One region of the Neobacillus canaveralius genome, then DNA from elsewhere that is predicted to be linked to it. Evidence: predicted binding sites of a transcription regulator. Region 1 holds the regulator's gene; the other holds the start of a gene.
The links. The regulator LexA, encoded in region 1, represses DNA repair genes until DNA is damaged. The targets are predictions, from matches to a motif close to CGAACATATGTTCG.
Positions count from the first base shown of each region.

Region 2: a site for LexA is predicted at 2,609-2,622, ahead of ABC255_RS09105 (YqzH family protein). Genes of this name have one in related genera too.

Region 1 is NZ_JBDFLL010000001.1:4,184,834-4,189,571, forward strand. It holds gene tkt (transketolase) at 1-1,246, opposite strand, end outside; gene ABC255_RS20660 (DUF896 domain-containing protein) at 1,429-1,659, opposite strand; gene ABC255_RS20665 (YneB family resolvase-like protein) at 1,941-2,597, opposite strand; gene yneA (cell division suppressor protein YneA) at 2,607-2,918, opposite strand; gene lexA (transcriptional repressor LexA) at 3,089-3,712, shown strand; gene ABC255_RS20680 (DUF4257 domain-containing protein) at 3,872-4,165, shown strand; gene glnA (type I glutamate--ammonia ligase) at 4,216-4,738, opposite strand, start outside.
Region 2 is NZ_JBDFLL010000001.1:1,818,854-1,823,591, reverse strand. It holds gene ABC255_RS09120 (cupin domain-containing protein) at 1-683, shown strand, start outside; gene ABC255_RS09115 (YolD-like family protein) at 765-1,094, opposite strand; gene ABC255_RS09110 (Y-family DNA polymerase) at 1,160-2,419, opposite strand; gene ABC255_RS09105 (YqzH family protein) at 2,712-2,906, shown strand; gene ABC255_RS09100 (SDR family NAD(P)-dependent oxidoreductase) at 2,932-3,729, opposite strand; gene ABC255_RS09095 (MBL fold metallo-hydrolase) at 3,739-4,701, opposite strand.

The sequences.
Region 1 (4,738 bases):
CCATTGCAAATTCACGAACACCGAACCAAATATTTCTGGCATCGTAGTTGCCTGGCGCATAATCTCCTGTACCTTTGATCATCGTTTTATTTGAACCAGCAAGGTCAGCAGATCCGCCGATAAAGATTGGTAAGTTTTTCGCGATACCGTTTAGTGCTTCACCAGATGACGCACGGCTAGCTAGAGCTTTACCTTCGCTGTAAACAGGAATATCTTTATCCCAGCCTTCAGGTAATTCATTTTTAAGAACTTTTTCTAATTGATCTGCTAATTCAGGATATTCCTTTTTGTATTGTGCAAAAAGGTCATTCCATTCTTTTTCTTTCTTTTTACCGTTTTCAACGATAAGGTTTTGGAAATTATCATATACTTCCTGTGGAACATGGAAATCTTCTTCAAAAGTCCATTTATAAGCTTCTTTTGTAAGCTTTAACTCATCTGATCCAAGTGGAGAACCATGAACGCCAGAAGTTCCTGCACGATTAGGTGAGCCATATCCGATAACTGTTCTAACTTCAATCATTGTCGGACGGTCAAGATCGTTACGAGCTTCTTCAAGTGCCTTAGCGATTTCTTCTAGATTATTTCCATCTTCCACACGAAGGTATTGCCAACCGTATGATGAGAAACGTTCCTTAACACTTTCTGAGAAGGATTTATTTAAATCGCCATCAAGTGAAATATCATTTGAATCGTATAATACCACTAAACGACCTAATTTTAAGTGTCCAGCAAGCGAAGCAGCTTCTGCAGATACACCTTCCATTAGATCTCCATCACCACAAACACTATATGTAAAATGGTTTACAAGTTCATAGTTGTCCTTATTGTAGACGCTTGCTGTATGGCGCTCAGCCATTGCCATACCGACAGCCATAGCAATACCTTGTCCAAGTGGACCAGTAGTCGCTTCTACTCCTTCAGTATGACGGTACTCAGGATGTCCTGGAGTTTTACTTCCCCATTGACGGAATTGCTTCAAGTCATCGATTGCTAGATTATAACCAGATAAATGAAGCATGCTGTATAACAAAGCAGATCCATGTCCTGCTGATAATACAAAACGATCACGGTTAAACCATTCTGGATTTTTTGGGTTGTGATTCATGAAACGAGTCCATAAAGTGTAAGTCATTGGTGCCGCACCCATTGGCATTCCAGGATGTCCTGAATTTGCTTTTTCAATCATATCAATTGAAAGGGTACGTATAGAAGTTACTGATAAAGCATCAATAGTATCAAACATTATTTCCATCACTCCTGATTCTCTAGGATAAAAAAATAATAACAACCTTTATATTATAGCTCTAAACACAATAATTCAACAATTAATTTGACTACTAAACAAATTATTTCACTATATTATATTTTGACACAGGTTGTCGCGCAATATGTAAAAAAGGAAAACTAAATGTTTTCCTTTAGGATTTAATGAAGATTATATTTTTTTCTTTGTTTTATTTTTTCCGGCGTTACGTCATTTCCCTCAGGATCCATGATTTTTGTATTTGTTAATGTATCCAGCATAGAACTGCGGAAAGTGGTCAGATACTCGCTTCTTAATTTTGTTTGTTCCTTCGCTTCTGCTTCTGTTAATCCCGTTGCTTTAGCTTTTCTCGCAAGTTCATTAATTCTTGCCATTTTTTCTTTTGAGAGCATTTTGGACCCTCCTTTCATTAACTTAGGCCGTGGTATCCAAGGCCGTTGATTTCCGCTCCACTAAGGAATGCTTCTTGGAATAATCACCGCAGAGACAGGCGGTTTCTGCCTGTCCCGAGGCACTTCGCTTTCCGCGGGCGGTCCGGGGAGCCTCCTCCCGCAGGAGTCTTCGTGCCTTCCGCTCCAATCAACTGAGTGATTAAAAGCACAATTATTGTTACCACAGCCGCACTTAAAAACTGATTTTACTAAAAAGTAGACCATCTGACAAGGCAAATGGTCTACTCTTCTTCTGATTCAATAGATTCTTGAAATTCCTGATAGCGTCTGTGGACGGTTGCTTTTGAAATATTATACCCAAATCCCCTTAAAGTAGCAGCTATCTCTGAAAAAGTTAATTTATTTTGTCTAAGTCTGACTATTTCTTCTACTGGTACTTCTATTTTCTCCCGCCCAGAACTTGATTCGATATTTTTTAGATTTTTCTCAGGCTTATATCCGTTAGCTACGGCTCGTTTCATTCCACGTTTAATTTTAATATTATGTAACTTACGCTGATATTCTTCAACCATACCAACGATTTTCAATACCATTGAATCACTTTCAGATAACTGCAATTCACCATTATGAGAAATACTATAAAGTTTCACATCTTCTTTTAAGATACAATGCAAGAGGGCGATCTTTGCATTCCCTCTTCCGAGTCTTGTTTCATCCTGAATTAACACGGCTTGTATATCTTTACCTTTCAAAAGATCTAATAACTCCAGAATTCCGTCTCTTTCTAGTTCATAACCACTTGCCTGTTCCCTAATAATGGTGGCCACATGAAAATGATATTGACTAGCAAGCTGTGTGAGCTCCTCTTCCTGACGCTTTAAAGATGTTTCCTGGGTTTCTTTGTTTGTACTTACACGGCAGTAAATAATTGCATTCACCATATGACTTTATTCCCCAGCAGCACTAGCATATTCAGTCACAGTCCCAACTTCATAGTTTACAGGAATTATGATTTCTTCCCCAGGATAAATTTTATCTCCATCGATTTTGTTATGGTGCTTAACCCAACTGACAAATTCATCATTCGAGTAAGAATGTTGGTTGGAATATTGATTAGAGATTTTCCAAAGAGAATCCCCTTCCGACACAGTGATCGTTAAAAACGTTTCTTCTACATCCGCGTTAAAACGTAATGATAAAATAAAAGCTACTACGCAGCTCAAAATAATTAATAAAATAGCATAAGAGTATTTGTCCATAATTTTTTTCATACTATAACCCCTATCCAGAATATATGTTCGATTTTTATGTTTTTATTATAATCCGAACATTTGTTTGTTGTCAATAACAATTCGAACTTATGTTTGTATAAAATATACGAACATGCTATAATAAAGGTAAATATTACATAGGGCGAGGTGTATCTATAATGACAAAAATATCTAAGCGCCAGCAGGATATCCTTGAATTTATTAAAGGGGAAGTAAAGAAAAAGGGTTATCCGCCATCCGTTCGGGAGATTGGTGAAGCAGTAGGACTTGCTTCTAGTTCTACCGTCCACGGTCATTTAGCACGATTGGAAAGCAAAGGACTCATTAGACGAGATCCTACTAAACCGAGAGCGATCGAAATACTAGATGTGGATGAAACTGTTAATATCCCAAGAAATAATGTTGTCAATGTACCGATTGTGGGTAAAGTAACTGCAGGCCTTCCTATTACCGCTATCGAAAACGTTGAAGAGTTTTTTCCACTCCCCGAGAGTCTAGCACCTGCAGATGAGCAAGTATTTATGCTAGAAATCATGGGTGAGAGTATGATAGAAGCAGGAATTCTCGATGGAGATTACGTAATCGTAAGACAGCAGCCAACTGCGAACAATGGAGATATCGTCGTTGCGATGACAGAGGAAGATGAAGCGACCTGTAAAAGATTTTTTAAAGAAAAAGATTACATTCGCTTGCAGCCTGAGAACTCAACCATGGATCCTATTATCTTAAGAAACGTTTCAATCCTTGGAAAAGTAATTGGGGTTTATCGACATATTCATTAGAGCCAAAAGAGCAGATTTAGCAGATCTGCTCTTTTTATCTGGACATTATACAAAAATGTGTATATTTACTCATTCTAACTAGTTTCCACTATTTGTATAATAGTATTACACCATGATTTAACCTTAGGTCAAAAACTAGGCTTAAGGAGAGTGGAAAAAGTGTTGAATGACATTATTTTCTCAATGGTTATTGGTGCTATAGTTGGGATTGTTGGGCATGTCAGAAAGCACGGAAAGATTATTATGCCTCGGAAAACAAAAAGGTTCATTTATTTAGGTTTTTTAGAAGAAATGCTTCTTGGTGCTGTAGCAGCTCTCCTCATCCTGATGTACACAACTCCAAATTCCATGGTAGAAACCATTTTTTTATCGGCCCTTGCCGGGATTAGTGGTGATATCATACTCACTAGATTTAAGGAACTAAATGAAAATAAAGAAAAAAAAGAATCATGAACGCAAAAATAACCCAGTAAAGACTTCAGTCAATACTGGGTTACTTAATTTTAGTACATGCTCATGTATTGTTCGCGTTCCCAAGGGTGAACGACGGTTCTGAACATATCCCACTCGATTTCTTTTGCTTCGATAAAGTGTTCGAAGATGTGCTCTCCTAATCCAGCTACGATTACTTCATCAGTCTTTAATTGATCTAATGCTTGAGCTAAAGTTGCTGGAAGATCAATGATTCCTTCTTCGATTCTTTCTTCTTTGCTCATAACATAGATGTTACGGTCAACTGGAGCTGGAGGAGTTAATTTGTTCTTAATTCCGTCCAAACCAGCTTTTAATAGAACAGCCATCGCCAGGTATGGGTTAGCAGCCGGGTCAACGCTTCTTACTTCTACACGAGTGCTTAAGCCGCGAGAAGCCGGGATACGAATTAACGGCGAACGGTTTCTAGCAGACCAAGCAACATAACAAGGTGCTTCGTAACCTGGTACTAGACGCTTATAAGAGTTAACAGTTGGGTTTGTTACCGCTGTAAAGCTTGGTGCGTGCTTTAAGATACCAGCGATGAATTGACGA
Region 2 (4,738 bases), 2.4 Mb from region 1:
GCGACTTTTTAATTACTCCAAAGAATTTATGGCATGGGCATGCACATTTAGGGACAGAGCCTATGTATTGGATGGATGCCCTAGATATTCCTACTATTTACGCAATCGGCGGTACATTCTTTGAACCTTATGAGGATGGTTTACAGCAGCCAGATATTCCTGATAACTTTTCAGAAAGACGTTATCGCGGCGGCATGGTTCGTCCTGTTGGTGATGATAAATTCACCGTTGCCCCACTTGCTAATTATAAATGGGACCGCACAGTAGAAGGAATTAAAGGCTTGATGGAATTCGATCCTGATCCACATCATGGATATGCTGTCGAGTACATTAACCCATCAACAGGTAAATCCGCTAACCCGACGCTCGGCACTAGAATGCAGCATTTACCACATGGTTTCAAAACAAAAGCATTACGCCATACACACTCAACTGTTTACCAGGTTCACAAAGGTTCAGGTCACACAGTCATTAATGGCATTCGCTTCGATTGGAAAAAAGGTGACTACTTCGTTGTTCCAAACTGGGCTTGGTATGAACACTCTGCCTCAGAAGACTCTTACCTATTCTCGGTAAACGATTTACCAATTATGAACCGTTTCGATTTAGAACAAGAGCAATCGTTCGAAGAAAATAATGGTCACCAAAAAGTTACTGGTGAATTTAAAGCGGACTTCCGTTAAGGAAAATTCAAATGACAGACGCAGTTTTCAACAGAAGATTATCATATAAAAAAGCAGCCTCTGATTTTCGAGGCCGCTTTTCTATGTCAATCGGATATCTGCAATGGCTGTAATCGGGATGCGGTGTACTTCTTCAAAGTGATCAATAATATGAAGCCGCCCAGTCATTACATCCCAATGATGAATTTTTCCAACGACAATTTCATAATTTCGATTTCGATAATGCGTAATAGTAACGAATTGGTCGAATTCGATTGCTTCTGATAAAGTCATATTCATAAGTTCAAGCTGCTGCTCATCGATTTCTTTCCGCTCTTCATACTGATCTTCCTTCACCCAGTCTCTGAGCATTTTTATATGCTCAGGAAGCATCATTGAAACCCATTTGATTCTTCCGCGGTCGCGAATCATTCACATTCTCCTCCTTACTTCGTCGTTGTCCAGCGCAAGCAGCCAAGGCGCTTACGCTTTTCTGTTTATCTCTTATGTCCTCCAACTAGTGTAGCCCGGTGCTTTGCCGTTCCGGCAGCTGTATAGGAAACAGCCCGCAGCAGGGAACCTGAACCAAAGCGTCTGCGGATAGAATCCACTACGTAGCCAAGCTCCCGCCGCTTTACCGCACCCATGTCAAACAAGTCGAGCTGAAACTCATAATCATCGACGATATTTCCGACACTAATGGCAATCTGCCTTACCGTCTTTCCTGTATAATGTTCGTGGAATAATTCGAGACAGACTCGGTAAAGGTCCATCGTTACATTCGTTGGCTGCTTAATAGTTCTTGAGCGATGAAAGCCGCCTCCGAGTTCATCTTGGCTATAGCCAATGCTAAGGCTGATTGTCCTCCCAGCCTTACGGCGAGATCTCGCTCTTCGGGCTACTTCCTCACACATTTCTAAAATTACATGCTTTATCTCTTCTTCTTCTTTATAATCTCTTAAAAGAATTTGGCTTTTTCCAAAGCTGATTTGCCCCTCAACAAGGGGTGCTCCCAAATCTGAAAGGTCTACTCCCCAGGCATGATGATAAAGCTGATTGCCCATAATTCCAAATTTCTTTTCCAGTGCTTCTAAATCATAGCGAGCCAGCTGACCAACGGTAAATATGCCCATTCCATTTAGCGTTTTTTCAACACGCCTGCCGATTCCCCACATTTCTCTTAGCGGTGAAACCTTCCAAAGCTTGTTCTGGACGTCCTCATACTTCCATTCAGCAATGCCATGTTTCTTTGCTTCAAGATCGAGACAAAGCTTTGACAGTAACATATTAGGACCAATTCCGACTGCACAGGGAAGCTGAAATTCACGTTCAATATCATCCTTTATTTTTGCTGCAATCGTAAAGGCGTCCCCCCATAAATGAAGGGCCCCATCCACCTTGATAAAACTTTCATCAACGCTATACGTGTGTATTGCTTCCTTTGGTACATAACGATTAAACACACGGGTAATCTCAGTAGAAATACGCAAGTAAGTTGCCATTTTCGGCTCGACCACTTGAATGCGCGGGTCATCGGGAATTTCAAATAGCCTGGAACCTGTTTTAATTCCAAATTCTTTCTTTAAAAGCGGTGATGCGGCAAGCACAACACTTCCATTCCGTTCTTTGTTACCGGCCACAGCTAGATAGCAAGTCAAGGGATCAAGACCATGCATGACAGCGGAACAGCTTGCATAAAAGCTCTTCATGTCGACGCATAAAATATGATTGTGCGGTAACGTGCTGTAATCGACCATGACTTTTCCCTCCATATTCGAAAAGCGTAGGGCGCCCGCCTATCGGCGACAAGCATAAGACGAGCCGGCATGAAGGTTGCTCTTTAACCTTCTTGACGGATTGGCTTATGACCTCGAGCCGATGGTGCCCGGAGCTAGACATAATTAAATATCGAACGTTTGTTCCTTATATTATATACATATATTACGCGAATATACGTTCGCATTCAATGGAAATTTTTTGACATGTTTCATGGTTTTGGTTATTTTTCTGATGAAAAAAACGGTATAATTGTGAATGGGGTGCACATATATGGAGAAAAAGCTCATCATTAAGATGATAAAAAATTGTTTTAAACAATATTATTCCGAAGTGGATTCACTGCCAATGAGCAGTAATGATTTAGAAGCGCTTGCGGAGCGGATTATTCAAATAAAAGTAGAACAGCCTTCGGTAGATTTATACGAGGCTGTGAATGATACTGTATACGAATTTTTAACAGGATGAAAGCAAAAAAACCGCTGTCGCGGTTTTATTTTTTGTTAAATGCTTTTTTTCCAATACGTTCAAATAGTCTTGGAAAGAGAACATAGACAACGCTGCCCATGTTCATCCAGCGCGGCAGATTGATTTCTCTCGTTTTCGTGAGCATACTGTCAACGACTTTCCGAGCCACATATTCAGGCTGAAGCATAAACTTTTTAACATTTTTAACATATGTGCCTTTTTCATCGGCTATGTTAAAAAAGTTCGTTGCAATCGGTCCTGGATTCACAGATGTCACCAGAACATTATAATCACTAAGCTCCATCCTTAGTGAATTGGTATAGCCAAGAACAGCATGTTTGGTAGCCGAATAAACACTTGATTTTGGCGTAGCGATTTTGCCCGCCTGAGAGGCAATATTAATAATATGACCAAAACGGCGTTCGCGCATTTTCGGAAGTACCATACTTGTACAGGCCATCAGTCCGACAACATTAACTTCGAACATCCCCTTGATTTCATCCATTGTTGCTTCATGGGCTTCACGGAAAACACCGAAACCGGCATTATTAACCAGAATATCTACTTCGCCATTCTCCGCGAAAATAGTTGTAAAAACTTCCTTCACTTTTTCCGTATCAGAGACATCTAATTGATAGACCTCTACCTTTACTCGATGCTTTTGCTGCAATTCCATTTGCAGCTGCTTCAACTTTTCTATACTTCTTGCAATCAGAACAAGGTTGGCACCACTTGCCGCACAAAGTTTGGCGATTTCAGCACCAATCCCCCCAGATGCACCGGTAATGACAATATTTTTACCCTTAAGTTGTTCCCTAACCATACTCACACCTCATCTAGCTTGATAAAGGACTGGTTGATGATCCTCACTACTACTAATCTCGCCGATTGAGGCTAAATAGTCAAGCTGGCCCACGGTTTCAGATAATGTCAATATCAATTCACGCTTATACGCTGTAGGAAAAAGCCGTTTGCAAAGTTCAAATACAGTATGCTTCTCCTCTTTTAGCCAATTATTAACCTTCATGGCACGTTCATGTTGATGAATCAGTCTTTTTTCAATTAGCTCTTTTAATTGGAAAACTTCCTCGCCATGACCTGTGTAAACACATTGAATTGGATAAGATAACAGCTTTTTCATCGAATGATTATGCTGCAGCTGCGCCTTCGGTCTTTCTACTTCACCTGGTGCCGGCATCTCTAGGAATGGATTCGGAGAGATATGTGCAAGAATCAGATCCCCTCCTATAAGAATGCCATCACTTTCTCGAAATAGAGCGATTTGACTCTGGGCATGGCCAGGTGTCTCAATGACTTTCCATTCGCTTAACCCCGGCGGAATCATCCCTTCAACCAGTTCTCCCGTCAATGAGCGGTTACAGGAGTACCTGAATGTTTGTCTTAAATGTAGGAGAGACGAAAAATATTCTGAGGGAATTCCAAAGTCAACAAATTGTCTTCGAAAAAAATCCTCTTGTTCTTGAAAAAACGCATCTGTTGGTTTAATCCATCGTTCATTGAGCGGATGTCCGTAAACCTCTACCTCATCTGATAGGAAATCAAGCATTCCAACATGATCGGCATGATGATGAGTAATAATCACCTGTTCAATATCATCCGGGCTTAAATGTAATTGCGACAACTGTGTCTTGAAAGCAATCCATGAATCCTTGGTTTTCACACCACAATCGACAAGTGTCAGCACCTCTCCTTTAATTAAGTAAACATTAACGTCCCCGACTGCATAAGGAGTCGGCAAAATTATTTTCGCGATACCGTCTTTCCATTCTGCCATTCAAAAAACTCCTATCGTTATTTATAAATAAAATGTG